One region of the Alcanivorax sp. HI0007 genome, then DNA from elsewhere that is predicted to be linked to it. Evidence: predicted binding sites of a transcription regulator. Region 1 holds the regulator's gene; the other holds the start of a gene.
What was found. The regulator sigma-54, encoded in region 1, starts transcription at its own class of promoters, with help from an activator protein. The targets are predictions, from matches to a motif close to TGGCACNNNNNTTGCTNT.

Region 2: atzF (allophanate hydrolase) is a predicted target of sigma-54. The motif match lies at 2,801-2,818, and genes of this name have one in related genera.

Annotation. Positions count from the first base shown of each region.
Region 1 is NZ_LWEJ01000171.1:52,119-60,009, reverse strand. It holds gene pmbA (metalloprotease PmbA) at 1-206, shown strand, start outside; gene A3714_RS09605 (BPSS1780 family membrane protein) at 260-1,015, shown strand; gene mgtE (magnesium transporter) at 1,080-2,444, opposite strand; gene A3714_RS09595 (HPr family phosphocarrier protein) at 2,545-2,814, opposite strand; gene rapZ (RNase adapter RapZ) at 2,830-3,681, opposite strand; gene ptsN (PTS IIA-like nitrogen regulatory protein PtsN) at 3,785-4,258, opposite strand; gene hpf (ribosome hibernation-promoting factor, HPF/YfiA family) at 4,275-4,574, opposite strand; gene A3714_RS09575 (RNA polymerase factor sigma-54) at 4,613-6,079, opposite strand; gene lptB (LPS export ABC transporter ATP-binding protein) at 6,343-7,068, opposite strand; gene lptA (lipopolysaccharide transport periplasmic protein LptA) at 7,065-7,631, opposite strand; gene lptC (LPS export ABC transporter periplasmic protein LptC) at 7,606-7,891, opposite strand, start outside.
Region 2 is NZ_LWEJ01000244.1:15,214-23,104, forward strand. It holds gene A3714_RS12825 (FAD-dependent oxidoreductase) at 1-273, shown strand, start outside; gene A3714_RS12830 (aldo/keto reductase) at 522-1,307, shown strand; gene A3714_RS12835 (hypothetical protein) at 1,327-1,662, shown strand; gene A3714_RS12840 (patatin family protein) at 1,703-2,551, opposite strand; gene atzF (allophanate hydrolase) at 2,861-4,654, shown strand; gene uca (urea carboxylase) at 4,654-7,891, shown strand, end outside.

The sequences.
Region 1 (7,891 bases):
TGGTGACCGGTGACTATTCCCGTGGTGCTAGTGGTTTCTGGTTTGAGAACGGCGTCATACAAGGTGCCTTGCAAGAGTTTACCATTGCGGGGCATCTGGGGGAGATGCTCAGGGGTATTCAGGGTAGCGGCACCGATGTGGATTATCGGGGTAACATTGCCAGCGGCTCGCTATTGCTGTCGCCCATCAAGATCGCCGGGCGATAGCGTATCCAGGCATTTTCAATGGATGAAAATTTTTTTCGGTAAAGGAGTAAACCGTGAGTGAAATCAATCCGTATCAACAGCCCAAGGCCGAGTTGATTGACGACAACAATCCACCCGCTCAAGCGCTGACCATTTTGTCAGAGCCACGTAGTATCAGTGTGGGGGATGCCCTGGGCTGGATCGGTAGTGGTCACAAGATGCTGCCGGGGCACTGGGGTGTGGTTCTGGGGGCGCTGGTGGTCACCGTGCTGATCACCTCTGCGTTCCAGATCATTCCGCTGCTCGGCATGATCGCGCAAGTCCTGGCAACGCCCCTGCTCTATGCCGGCATCGTGAAAATTTTCCATCGCATGGAAACCGAGGGCAAGTCGGATTTTGCGGATCTGTTTGCCGCTTTCTCAGAGCGCACGGCACCCCTCATTCTGATGGCTCTGGCCCAGCTGGGCGTGATGCTGCTGCTTGGGGTTGTCTTTGGTGGTCTGGGCTATGCCATGGGGGTCAGCGGCGGTGCCAGTACCGGGGCGATGGTAGTGATCGGCCTGTTGGGTCTGGTGGCCATGTTTGGCTTTATCTACCTGTTCTACTTCACCGTGCCATTGATCTTCCTGGGTAACAAGGGCGTGGGGGAAGCCATGAAGCTGAGCATTGCCGGTTTCACCCGCAATGTGATTCCCTTGATTGTGTACCTGTTGGTAACCATGGTGATCGTGCTGGTGGCGGCCTTGCCGTTACTGCTGGGTTGGCTGTTCGTCATGCCGATTCTGGCCGGCGCCTACTACGTGTCCTTCCGGCAGATTTTTGTGGAGTAATGTCCGCCGGAAAGGCTTAAAAAAAGGCGCCAATCATTGGCGCCTTTTTTTGTGAGTGAAAATCTCAGACCAGCAGATGGGCATAAAGCACGGTGGCCAGGCCCAGGAAGGCAAAGAAGCCCACGATATCGGTGATGGTGGTAAGCACTACGGAGCCGGCCAGAGCCGGATCGATACCCATCTTCTTCATGATCATCGGCAACATGGCGCCGGCACAGGCGGCCATGATCAGGTTGATGATCATGGCGGCAGCGATGACCATGCCGATACTGGGGTCGTCAAACCACAGTGCTGCCGTAATGCCGATCACCGTGGCCCAAAGCAGGCCGTTCAGTGCGCCAACAGACAATTCCTTGACCAGCAGATAGCGGGTATTACTGGACTGGATCTGTCCCAGTGCCATGGCCCGGATCACCAGGGTCAGGGTCTGACTGCCAGCGATACCGCCCATGCTGGCAACAATGGGCATCAGGATGGCCAGCGCCACCACTTTTTCCAGGGTGGCTTCAAACAGACCGATCACGGCGGAGGCGGCCAGGGCGGTAAGCAGATTGATGCCCAGCCAGACAGCCCGACGCCGCGCCGTTTGCCAAACGGAGCCAAAGGTGTCCTCGTCCTCATCCAGACCGGCCATGCTCATCAGTGAGTGGTCCGCTTCCTCGATGATTACGTCTACCACGTCATCAATGGTAATCCGTCCGACCAGCATGCCGTCTTCGTCCACCACCGGGGCGGTTACCAGATCCTGGCGTTCAAAGATCTTGGCCACTTCGTGAGCAGGCAAGTTGGCGGGAATGGATTCGGTATCAGTGATCATGGCCTCGCGCACGGTGGTGCCGGGATCGCTGATTAGAACCTTGGTCAGTGGTAACAACCCGATAAACTGATTACGGCGATTGACCACCGCCAGGTTATCGGTGGTACGAGGGATTTCCCCCCGGCGGCGCAGGTAGCGTTGCACCACTTCGAAGGTGATTTCCGGGCGGATGGTGATCACATCCGTGTTCATCAGGCCCCCGGCGGTATCCTCCGGGTAGCTCATCACCTGTTCCAGCCGGTCGCGATTCTGCTCGTCCAGGCTGGCCATGACCTGGCTGGTCACATGCTCAGGCAGCTCCTGCAGCAAGTCGGCAAGGTCATCGGTGTCCAGCTCTTCCACCAGAGAGACTAGCTCATCAGTGCTCAGGTTGCGCAGTAGCTCAACCCGCACTTCCTCGCCAAGATACTGGAGAACCTCGCTTTCCTGGTCCTTGCTGAGCAGTTGCCAGAGAATCTCCCGTTCCCGGGGCGGAAAGGATTCCAGCAAATGCGCCGCTTCCGCACCGGGGAGATTGTTGAACAGCTGTCGCACCTGCGTATAGGTGCCGCTGGACAAGGCGCGGTTGATGACTTTGTGGTGCTGTTGACTACGGCTGGTATCGGCGGGCATGGAATATAATGAATAGTTAATAGTGAATAATGAATAACTCTCTGGATGGTACCCCAAATCCTGCGCTATTAATTATTCATTATTAATAATTCATTGCCTTTTACTCTTCTTCATCAAAGCGGCGGGCGAACAGGTCGGTGAGTTCGTCCATGGCGGCGGCTTCATCATTGCCTTCCACCTGGAAAACCACGCTGCTGCCTTTGGCGGCGCCCAGCATCAAAAGGCCCATGATGCTTTTGGCATCGATGGGTTTACCGTTATGAATAACGTGGATGCGGCTCTCGTATCGCGATGCCACACTGACCACCTTGGCGGCGGCGCGGGCATGAAGCCCGAGTTTGTTGATGATATCCAGTTTTGTTTCGATCATTGCGCGGCAGAGGCCTTAATCCAGTTCGCGGTGGCGTACCTGCAGGGTGGTGCCCTCATCACGCAGCCGTTTTGCCAGTTGCTCGGTGATAAATACCGAGCGATGGCGACCGCCGGTACAGCCAATGGCCACCGTCACATAGCTGCGGTCGCTCTCGGCGAAAGCCGGCAGCCAACGTCTCACGAAGTGGTGGATATCCTCCAGCATGTCGTGGCTGGCCTGGTGTTCCTTGAGGAAATCGATGATGGCTTCATCGCGCCCGGTAAAGGGGCGAAGATCTGCGCGCCAGTGGGGGTTAGGCAGTACCCGTACATCAAACACCAGGTCGGCATCATTGGGCAGGCCATTTTTGAATCCGAAGGACTCAAGCTGAAGGGAGAGGGCGGCGCTGCGATTGGCGACCCGCTCACGCACCAGATTGCGAAGGCTGTGTACGTCGTAATTGCTGCTGTCGATCACCAGATCGGCACGCAAGCGGATGTTGGCCAAGAGCTCCCGTTCATGCTGGATGGCGGATTCCAGTGAACCCTGTTGCGCGCCGAGAGGATGCCGGCGGCGGGTGGCACTGAAGCGTTTCAGCAGAGTGCTGTCGTCCGCATCCAGATAAATGATTTCGGTCTTGACCTGTTGCTGATGCAACGCATCCAGAATGGCGTCAAAAGCCAGCAACTGGGTAGGCAGGTTGCGGGCATCAATGCCTACCGCCGCCCGCTCAATGGGCAGCTCTCCCTGGCTCAGCTGCTCTGCAAGAGTGGGCAACATGCCCACCGGCAGGTTGTCGACGCAATAGTAGTTCTGGTCTTCCATGGCCTGCAGGGCCGTGGTCTTTCCCGAGCCGGAGCGGCCGCTGATGATGGTGAGTTTCATGGCTGCACCGCGCCTCTGCCATACACCACACGCAGGCATCCACGGTCAGCAGAGGAGGGGCGGTGGCTCTGACGCATAATGCCCGAAAGCTTGATGGGTAATGTCATGATGCCAGTCGCAGCTCCGCTTCGGATTCCACGGCAGTGTGATACAGGTGGTGATTGTCCTTGCTGAGTCGCAGCTCGGCACGGTAGTCGTCGTCGTTGAACAGGGAGGCCAGGTGGCTGAGGGTTTTCAGGTGCTGTTCCGGGTTTTCCTGGGGAACAAGCAACACAAACACAAGATCCACGGGGCGACCGTCAACGGCATCAAAATCGATGGGAGTGGACAGTTTCAGCAGCAGCCCGATGGGTTGCTGGCAGTGACCGAGACGACAGTGAGGAATGGCGATGCCTTCGCCGATGCCCGTGGAGCCCAGCTTTTCCCGGGCTACCAGGGCGTCGAAGACCTCCTGTTCGTTGAGGCTGTCGCAGCCGGCCGCAGCCAGCTGCGCAACCTGGTCCAGCAGCTGTTTCTTGCTGCTGGCCTGCACCTGATTATGGGTGCGTGCTTCGGTGAGTAGTTCGCGAACTCGCATAATTGTCGCTTTGGGGTCAGTGGCCGTGCTTGTGGCTGACGGCCTTTTCCTTGTGTTTGAGAATCTGGCGGTCGAGCTTGTCCGTCAGCTTGTCGATGGCAGCGTACATGTCCACTGCCTCAGCGGTGGCGAAGACGTCAGCCCCGGAGATATGGATAGTGGATTCCGCCTTGTGGGTCTTGGGTTCCGGGGAAAGAATCACCTGGACACTGGTAATCTGGTCGAAATGCCGTTCAAGACGGGAAAACTTGTCTCCCACATAGGCTCGCAAAGCGTCGGTAATTTCCAGGTGATGACCGCTGATATTAATTTGCATGTCTGGCTCCTTTACCTGCTCTTGGGCCGTCCCGGCGCCTACACCAAACGCTTGCGGGCGCTGGATGACGGTATTCTCATCGCCTCTCTGTACTTGGCGACTGTCCGGCGCGCCACGTTGATTCCCTGCTCATTCAGCAAGCTTGCCAGCTTGTTGTCGCTGAGCGGCTTGCGGGGATTCTCGGCAGCGACCAGCTTCTTAATAATGGCACGAATAGCGGTGGAGGAACACTCACCGCCGCCGTCTGTTCCCACGTGACTTGAGAAGAAATATTTCAGCTCAAAGACGCCGCGGGGTGTCATCATGTATTTCTGGTTGGTGACCCGACTAATGGTCGATTCGTGCATCTCGACGGCATCGGCAATGTCGGCCAGAACCAGGGGTTTCATGGCCTCCTCCCCATAATCGAAGAAGTCTTGCTGGACTTCAACAATACGGGTGGCCACCTTCAACAGGGTGTCGTGGCGGCTTTGCAGGCTCTTGATGAACCACTTGGCCTCCTGCACGCAGTTGCGCAGGTACTGACCATCCTCTCCCCCGGCTTTGCGGGCCATGGCGGCGTACTGCTGCTGCAGGTTGACCTTGGGCAGCACCTCCTCGTTCAGGCTCACCTGCCAGTGGCCCTGGTGCTGGCGCACGATCACGTCCGGGACCGCGTAATCCACCTGGCTTTCCCCGATCTGCTCACCGGGGGCAGGATCCAGAGTGCGCAGCAGGGAGAGGGCATCAAGCAGATTTTCCTCGCTGATCTGCAGGACCCGCCGCAGGGCGGCATAGTCGTGTTTTTCCAGTAGCTCCAGATGCCCCAGCAGGGCCAGGGCATACTCCAGGAAGGGTGTGTCCGAGGGCAGTTGGCGCAGCTGCACGCGCAGGCAGTCGGCCAGATCGAGACTGGCCACGCCCACCGGATCAAATTGCTGCAGGCGATGCTGCACCGCCAGTACCTCATCGGCTTCCAGTTCATCGCCTTCGGTGAGCAGGTCCTCCTGAGCATTCATCATCGCCACGATGTCGTCCACGGACACGGTCAGGTAGCCGCGATCGTCCAGGGATTCGATGATGGTCATGGCGATAATGCGGTCCACATCGCTCATGGGAGTCAGGTTCAGTTGCCAGAGCAGGTGGTCCTGCAGGTTGCCGGCCACACTATGGCGTTGCTGCCAGTCGTCGGCATCGTCGGGAAGGGCGGTGGAGGCGCTGCTGGTCTGGCCGGAATAGACATCGTCCCATTCCGTTTCAATGCCCGGTTCGTCGTCCACGAACTCTTCCAGGGCATCTTCCCGTTCGGTATCCAGCTCCTGCTCGTCCTGACGCTCTTCGTCAGTGTCAGGCAGGGATTCGTCGCCAAAATCGTCAGCCAGCTCCAGCAACGGATTGCTTTCTACTGCCTGCTGAATTTCTTGGCGCAGGTCCAGCGTGGACAGCTGCAAAAGGCGAATGGCCTGCTGCAGCTGCGGTGTCATGGTCAGCTGCTGGCCGATTTGTAGTTGTAGGCTTGGCTTCATACTGCTCAGGCTGATTGGTCCCCAAAACCCGAGAATAACAGCCTATCTATGAGGCAAGCAATATTTGTGCCAATGGTGGTTCTGTGCTATGGAGCGGAGTTGACAGTTGATAGTGGACAGTTGACAGCTACGCGATAAAGGCTCTTGGTTCAGAAAACCATTTGAGGCCGCGCCCAAGCTTTAAACGCGGCCTCATACATTGCAGATGAAGACAGGATTTCCCGCGACAGCTGTCAACTGTCCTCTATCAACTGTCAATTTGTTTACAGTCTAAAGTCGGCACCCAAGTACACATCCCGCACCTGTTGGTTGCCCAGAATGGTGTCTGCATCGCCGGAGGCGATGATATGGCCGGCGCTGACGATGTAGGCGGTATCGCAGATATCCAGCGTTTCACGCACGTTGTGGTCAGTGATCAGTACACCAATACCGCGCTCTTTCAGGTGGCGAATGATGCCCTTGATGTCGTTCACGGAAATCGGGTCCACGCCGGCGAAAGGCTCATCCAGCAGAATGAAATCCGGGTCCGTGGCCAGGCCGCGGGCAATTTCCGCCCGGCGCCGTTCGCCGCCGGACAGGCTCATGCCCAGGGAATCGCGAATGTGGGTGATATGGAATTCCTTGAGCAGGCTTTCCATGCGCTCGTGACGTTCCGCCTTGCTGAGATCCTTGCGGGTTTCCAGGATCGCCATGATGTTCTCTTCCACGGTCAGGCGGCGGAAGATGCTGGCTTCCTGGGGCAGGTAGCCGATGCCGCGCTGGGCGCGACCATGCATGGGCAGATGGGTGATGTCCGCGTCGTTGATGTCGATGCGCCCGGCATCGGCTTCCACCAGGCCTACGATCATGTAGAAGCAGGTGGTCTTGCCGGCGCCGTTGGGCCCAAGCAGGCCGACGATCTGGCCGGCTTCCACGTCCAGGGACACATCTTCGATGACCCGGCGGCCCTTGTAGCTTTTTGCCAGGTGATGGGCGCGTAAATGGCTCATGGGGTGTTTGGCTCCGCCTCGGGGGAGGGCGCCACAGGCGCCTCGCCGTTTGCATTGTCGTCTGCCGGTGGGGCTTGTTCGGTGCCAGGTGTCTGGTTCTCGGCGGGGATCACCAGTCTCACTCGCTTGTCGCCTTCACTGCTGGCGTCGACTCGCTTGGAGTCCAGGCTGTATTCCACCCGGGCGCCCTCGAAAGTGTTGCCAAGATGTTCAATGTAGGCATCACCGGTGAGCACCAGGGTGCGTTTGCGGATGTCGTAGACCAGGTTGTTGGCGTGGGCCTGCAGGTCCTTGCCTTCTTGCATGCGTACCGGGGTGCCTGAGGCCTCCACGCGAGTCAGTTCGCCATTACGGGTAAACAGGCGCATTTCATCGGCAAACAGTTTGCGCTTGCCCTGTATCAGCTCCACATTGCCGCGATACAGGCCGCTGCCAGCGTCCTGCTCAAAGCGCCCGGAATCAGCGGTGACAGACACGGGCATTTGCCCAGGCGCCGCCAACGCCGTCACCGGCAGGGCAGCGGCAAGGGCGATGGTTCTAAGAAGCCGGTGCGTCAAACTCACTCTTTACTCCTTTTTCAAGGGTCAGGATGCCCTTGTCGAGATCGGCCTCCAGCGCTCCCGCGCGGGTGGTGCCGGATTCAAATTCCAGGTCCACATTGTCGGGAGAGCTGGCGATGTTGGTGTCGCTGTAAAAGCGCAGCTCCTGGGTATCCAGGGTAATCTTCTGTTGCTGGTTCCGGGCTTTCACGTCGCCGGAAAATACGATCAGGTCGCCATTTTCCTTGACGACGCCCTGCTCGCTAACGATGGTCCAGCTGCCC
Region 2 (7,891 bases), on a different contig from region 1:
CTCGATTTCAGCCAGGCCCAGTTCGCCGTTCTCAACGTAACCCGGGCCGAACCGAAACAGCAGGCCCTGGTAAAACCGGATAACGCCTACGCCCACCGCGATCACAACCTGATCGTGGCCTGGCCCACCAAGCTCACCCTGGCCCCGGACCTGGGCGACAGAGTGATGGCGCTGGTGGAAGAGAGTGGGCTGAAACCAGGGGAGCCGTTAACGGTGCCGGAAACGCTGGAAAAAGCCCCCATGGGCGTGCCCTATTGGCATCGCTGTTTTTGATTACCCTCCGTAGGAGCGAGCGTCGTTGGCGGCGCGATAGGTTGAGTTAAAAGTTCAAAGTTGAAAGTTTAAAAGCGCGAGGCCGGTTTTCAGACTTTGAACTCTCTCTGCCCGCGTTCTACTGTTGTACGCGAGCACAGCATCAACGTGGCAGAAGCGGTCAGACGCGCCTTTGAACTTTGAACTTTCAACTGCTTTTGTCCTGCCGCCAGCGACGCTCCTACGGCAAGACGAACAAGGAAGCTTTCATGGCCTTCATGCGCCCGCTGGGCAACACAGGATTGACCGTCAGCGCCCTCGGTCTGGGCACAGTGAAAATCGGCCGCGACAAGGGCGTGAAATACCCCGGCGCCTTTACCATTCCCGATGACGCGGCAGTGACCGATTTGATGGCCCAGGCCCGGGACCTAGGCCTGAACCTGATCGACACCGCACCGGCCTACGGCCGCAGTGAAGAACGACTGGGGCAACTGCTCCGGGACCGCCAGCACTGGGTTATCGTCACCAAGGTGGGCGAGGAATTCGATAATGACAGCGGCGACAGCCACTTCGATTTCTCCCCGCAACATGTGCGTGCCTCGGTGGAACGCAGTCTCAAGCGGCTGAACACCGACTACCTGGATTGCGTTCTGGTGCATTCGGACGGGAACGATCTGGACGTTCTCAACATGGGTACGCTTGACGCGCTCAACGATCTGAAGAAGGCGGGCCTGATCCGCGCCACCGGCATGTCCACCAAGACAGTGGCCGGGGGTATCGACACCCTCAGACAAGCAGACGTGGCCATGGTCACCTACAACCTGGCCCATGACGAAGAAGTGCCGGTCATCGAGCACGCCGCCAGTCACCACAAGGGCATTCTTATCAAGAAGGCCTTTGCCAGCGGCCACCTGTGCAGCGAGGGACAAGACCCGGTACAGGAAAGCATGAACAAGATCCTTGGCACTGCCGGCGTCGGCAGTATCATCGCCGGCACCATCAACCCGCAACACCTGCGGGAAAACGTGGAAAAGGCGCGCCGGGCCTGTGAATAACAACAAAAAAGGAGCCACTATGCGCAGACTGCTCAGTATCGGATTGCTACTTCTGGCCGCCAGCAGTCAGGCTGACAAGGTCTTACTCCTGAAAACGCCCCCCAGCGGCTGCCAGCCCGGTGACACTGTCTCTATAGAAACCGGCGGCAAACTGCAGGGCTTGCTGTTCAGCGACGCCTGGATCGAAAACAACGCCAAAAAGAAACTGCTCAAGGCCATCAAAAAAGCCGACGGCAACCGGGCGGTATTGAAAGACCGGCGTGTCTTTCTGATGGAGAACCATCACCGTGGCATTCAACGCATGGAGCTGGAAGCCTGGACCTGGCGCTGTGACGAGTCGGATAGCAGCAGGTAGTCAACACGACTTGCCGGCAGCGCTGTTTTGCAGGCTGCCCTCACCCCACCGCTTCGAAAAGCGGCTCGCCCAACATCACCGACGCGGCCTGATGCCCCTGCCAATACCCCTGCTCCAGCTTTTGGCCATGGGTGGTCAAGCGGCTGACCGGAAAGCCGCGGTCTGGCGCAATCACTGTGAGTCGGCAATCCTCGGGCGGGTTCTCGATGAACGCCAGTGCGTCATTGTAGGTTTGCGAGCGTTTCCGCATACCGGCATATAACCCCGGCATTTCCCTGACCCAGGGTTTCAGTAGGGGTGCCAGCGGGCTGGGTTTCTTGCGATAACCCTGATGCCGTGACAGCACCACGGTGATATCCCTGGCGCCCTGTTCATAGGCCCAGCGCACGGGAATGGAATCGCCCACCCCGCCATCGGTCATGGGATGCCCGTCCACCGTGGGAAATTGTCGGTAGGCAAAAGGAATGGAACAGGACGCTGTCATGATCTCGTCCAGGTTGTCCGGCGTCGCGTGGTGATACCGTGGCTCGCCGTCCTCCACGGAAGTGGTCACCACCCATAGCGGCGTCTGCGATTGCCAATACCGGTCCAGACTCAGCGGCACATCCCGTAAGGATTGATGCCACAGCCAGTGCACATCGCACAAATGACCGCCGGCCATGAAACGCTGCCAGTTGATGAAATCCGGGCGGCAGGCGTGATCGGTGATGATGCGCCGGTTGCGGCCATGATCTCCGGCCAGGTAACCGATCAGGTTGGTGGAACCGGCGGATACGCCCACCGCAAAATCAAACTCCCGGTAATCTTTCTCCAGAAAGGCATCCAGCACCCCGGCGGCAAAAATGCCGCGCATGGCACCCCCTTCCACGACCAGAGCCCGCGAGGACATATCCGTCTCCTGTTTGATCTGACACCTTGATTCACTTTGCCAAAGCCAGGCCGAGAGCGGAAATAATCCCTCCCTGTTCCCGCCATCGCCGCCGCCCATGGCGACATCTTGCACAACGCAACCTTTTGCACTGTTACGGCGCAGCTGCATCAGCATGACGCACACCAGCCTGACAAATCCCACCAACCTGGTCAGCCCTTCGACATTTAATTTATGTAAAAACAATTACTTAAATTTTTTCTGTCTGTTTGGCACCGGGTTTGCACTAGTCCGCATACCAACTTGTATACAAACAGGTGTGCTAAACGAATGATCGGCTGGACTCTTCGACAATGGCAGGCGGCCTACCGCAGCGGTGACCTCACCCCGGTACAGGCCATGAAACAACTGGCGACACTGCTGCACGACAGCGAGCGCGCCCTGTGGATTCACCTGCTGGACGAGTCCTCCCTGGTCGCCCGGGCCGAGGCCCTGACGGATCCGTCCCTGCCTCTCTTCGGCATTCCCTTCGCGGTGAAAGACAATATTGATGTGGCCGGTATGCCGACCACGGCGGCCTGCCCCGCCTTTGCCTACACACCGCAGGAAGACGCCACCGTGGTCAGACTGCTGCGCGACGCCGGCGCGATTGTAGTGGGCAAAACCAATCTGGATCAGTTTGCCACCGGACTGGTCGGCACCCGCTCCCCTTACGGGGAAGTGCCCAACCCGTTCAACGGCGACTACCTCAGCGGCGGCTCCAGTTCCGGTTCGGCGGTGAGCGTCAGCCTGGGGCTGGTGCCCTTCTCGCTGGGCACCGACACAGCCGGCTCCGGGCGGGTACCCGCGGCCTTTACCAATATCGTCGGCCTGAAACCCAGCCGCGGCGCCATCAGCACTCGAGGCGTGGTGCCCGCGTGCAGAACCCTGGACTGCGTCAGCGTGTTTGCGCTGAACGTGGAAGATGCCCGGACCATTTATCGCCTTATCGGCCAGTTCGATAGCGACGATGCTTTCAGCCGTCCGGCGCCGTCACGGCAGAAAACCGGACTGCCCGCACGACCGAAGCTGGGGATTCCCCACGATCTGCCCTGGTTCGGTGACCACAGGGCAAAGGCGCTCTGGGAACAACAACTGGAGAGCCTCAGCAGTCTTGCCGAGCTGGTTACCGTGGATACTACCGTGCTGCAGGATGCGGCAGCCCTGCTGTATCAGGGCCCATGGATAGCCGAGCGTTTCTCTGTCACTGACACCCTGTTGCAGGAAACACCACAAGCCCTGTTACCGGTGATCCGTGACATCCTGGAACCGGCGGCACAGATCAGCGCCGTTGACAGTTTCCGCGCCCAATATCGTCTGGCCGAACTCAAACGTCAGTCAGACAACCTGCTGGCCGGTGTGGATGCCCTGCTGCTACCCACCACCCCGGGCATCTATACCCGCGACGCGGTACGCAACGATCCCATCACCCTGAACAGCCAACTGGGTACCTGGACCAACTTCGTCAACCTGCTGGATCTGTGTGCCCTGGCCCTGCCCGGCGGTTTTCGGGACGACGGCCTGCCCGGCGGCATCACCCTGATTGCCCCCGCCTGGCAAGACCATGCCCTGGCGGAATTCGGCCAGCGCTGGCAACAGCACCAGCCCTGGCAGGCCGGCGCCACCGGTCAGGCACTGCCGGCACCGGAAAAAAGTGCCGCCAGCGATAACCATGATGATTCCATCACCGTGGCGGTGGTCGGTGCCCACCTCAGCGGCATGCCACTGAACAGTCAGCTGGTGGAACGCGACGCGGTGCTGCTGGAAGCCACCCACACCGCTCCCTGCTATCGCCTCTATGCCCTGGCCAACACGGTGCCGCCCAAGCCCGGCTTGATACGTAACGAAAAAGACGGCGGCGCCAGCATCCCCATCGAACTGTGGCAAATGCCCCTCGAACACTTCGGCAGCTTTGTCGGGCTGATTCCTGCACCGCTTGGCATTGGCAGCCTGGAAACCGTGGATGGCCGCTGGGTGAAGGGGTTCATCTGCGAGCCCTGGGCCATCGACGACGCCACCGACATTACCGAACTGGGCGGCTGGAGAAACTACATCGCCGCGCTGAACAAGAAGGAGTCCCTCTGATGTTAACGAAAGTGCTGATCGCCAACCGGGGTGAAATTGCGGTGCGTATCTGTCGCACCCTGAAGCAGATGGGCATTGCCTCGGTGGCGGTCTATTCAGAGGCGGATCGCAACAGCCAGCACGTCAGCGTGGCGGATGAAGCGGTATCCCTGGGCGGCCAGACCGCCGCAGAAAGTTATCTGAAAACCGACCTGATTCTGCAGGCCGCCAAAGACACCGGCGCCGAGGCCATTATTCCCGGCTACGGATTTCTTTCCGAAAACGCCGAGTTTGCTGAAGCCTGCGCCGCCAACGGCATCGCTTTCGTGGGCCCGACCCCGCAACAACTGCGCGAGTTCGGCCTCAAGCATGAAGCCCGTGCCATCGCCGAAAAAGCCGGCGTGCCACTGGCCCCCGGTACCGACCTGCTGCAAAGCCTGGACGACGCCAAACAGGCCGCACTGCAGATCGGCTACCCGGTGATGCTGAAAAGCACCGCCGGCGGTGGCGGCATCGGCCTGTCCCGCTGCAACAACGAAGACGAACTGGTCGCTGCCTTTGAGTCGGTAAAGCGGCTCGGGGAAAGTTTCTTTTCTGACAGCGGCGTTTTTATCGAACGTTTTGTGGCGCGGGCCCGCCATGTGGAAGTGCAGATCTTCGGTGACGGTAACGGTACCGTGCTGGCCCTGGGCGAGCGCGAATGTTCCCTGCAGCGTCGCAACCAGAAAGTGGTGGAAGAAACCCCGGCGCCCAATCTGCCACAGGCGACCCGGGAAAAACTGCACGCCAGTGCGGTGCGGTTGGGCCAGACCGTGAAATACCGCTCTGCGGGCACGGTGGAATACATTTACGACGACGAGCGTGATGAATTCTATTTCCTGGAAGTGAATACCCGCCTGCAGGTGGAGCACGGCGTCACCGAATCCGTATTCGGCGTAGACCTGGTGCAGTGGATGTTGCAACTGGCCGGCGGCGAACGTCCGCCACTGGATGACAGCTACACCAGCCAGGGGGCTTCCATGGAAGTGCGCATCTACGCCGAAGATGCGCTGAAAGATTTCCAGCCCAGCCCGGGCGAACTCACCGAGGTGCGCTTCCCGGACAATATCCGCCTGGATGGCTGGGTGGACACCGGTACCGTGGTCAGCCCTCACTATGATCCCATGCTGGCCAAAGTCATCGTCCATGGCAGTGATCGTGCCGACGCCCTGAAGAAGATGCAGACCGCCCTGGCACAAACCCGCCTCTCGGGCATCGCCACCAACCTGGACTACCTGCGCCAGATTCTGCGCGACGACAATGTCATTGCCGGCACCGTTTCCACTCGCTATCTGGAAACCTTTACCTATACGCCCAGGGCCTTCGACGTTGTCGAGCCAGGCACCTACACCACGGTGCAGGATTATCCTGGCCGGGCCGGCTACTGGGATATCGGTGTACCGCCGTCCGGACCCATGGACGACTTTGCCTTTCGTCTGGCCAATCGCATCGTCGGCAACCATGACAGCGCCGCCGGCCTGGAAGCCACCCTAGTGGGCCCCTCGCTCACCTTCCATTGCGATACCGTGGTAGCACTTACCGGTGCGGCCTGCCCGGCGCAACTGGATGGTGTCAGCGTACCCCTGTGGGAACCCATCACCGTCAAGGCCGGCCAGACCCTCACCACCGGCAAGGTTGAAAACGGTTGCCGCACCTATATTGCCGTGCGCAACGGCATTGATGTCCCCGACTACCTGGGCAGTAAATCCACCTTCGTGCTCGGCAAGTTTGGCGGCCACGGTGGGCGCACCCTGCGCAAGGGTGACGTGTTGTCGATCTGTCAGCCGCAGCTGGAGGGGTGCCCCACCCCGGCGCCGGTGGCCGAGCCGCACCCGGTCGAAAACGGATTGATCCCGGACTACCCGCAACAATGGGACATCAAGGTGCTGTACGGCCCCCATGGGGCGCCGGATTTCTTTAGCGAAGATGCCATTGAAGAATTCTTCAACGCCGACTGGCAGGTGCATTACAACTCCAACCGGCTGGGCATTCGCCTGGTGGGTCCCAAGCCGAGCTGGACCCGTACCGATGGCGGCGAAGCCGGGCTGCACCCGTCCAATGTTCACGACAACGAGTACGCCATCGGCTCCATCAATTTCACCGGTGATTTCCCGGTCATCCTGACCAAGGATGGCCCGAGCCTTGGGGGGTTCGTCTGCCCGGTGACCATCGCCAAGGCCGAGCTGTGGAAAGTGGGCCAGTTGAAACCCGGGGACAGCATCCGCTTCTCGCCAATCAGCTTCGCCGAGGCCAAGGCCATGGAAGACGCCCAGGATGCGTCCATTGAAAACCTGGGTGTGATTCCGCTGGTCAACCCGGCGGTGACCGATCACAGCCACACCTTTACCTCTTCCACCATGCTGGCGGAGATAGATGCCAACGGTCATGTACCGCGGATCGTCTACCGGCAGGCCGGCGACAAGTACATCCTTATCGAGTACGGCGACAACGTGCTCGACCTTGCCCTGCGCATGCGTGTCCATGCGCTGATGGAAAACCTGAAGGCGTCACCGGTGGAGGGCATTCTGGAATTGTCGCCGGGGGTACGCAGCCTGCAGGTCCATTACGATTCCCGCCGCCTTGATCAGGACCGCCTGGTCAACACACTGCTGGACCGTGAAAAGACCATCGGCAGTGTGGACGACATGGTCGTGACTTCCCGGGTCCTGCATCTGCCCATGGCCTTCGAAGACAGCGCCACCCTGGATGCGGTCATCCGTTACCAGGAAACCATTCGCCAGGATGCCCCCTGGCTGCCCAACAACGTGGAATTCATTCGCCGCATCAACGGCCTGCAATCCACGGACCAGGTGCGCGACATTATTTTCAGTGCTAGCTATCTGGTGTTGGGCCTGGGGGATGTGTATCTGGGGGCCCCCTGTGCGGTACCCATTGATCCGCGCCACCGCCTGATGACCTCCAAGTACAACCCGGCGCGCACCTATACCGCCGAAGGCACCGTGGGTATCGGCGGCGTCTACATGTGCATCTACGGCATGGATTCCCCCGGCGGCTACCAGCTGGTGGGTCGCACCCTGCCGATCTGGAACAAACATCTGAAGAACGCCCAGTTCCACAGTGGTGAGCCCTGGTTGCTGAAGTTTTTCGATCAGGTCCGCTACTACCCGGTGAGCGAGGAAAAACTCACCGAGATGCGCGAGGCCTTCCGCCACGGCCACCTGCAGGTGGAGATCAGCGAAGAGCCCTTCAGCCTGGCCG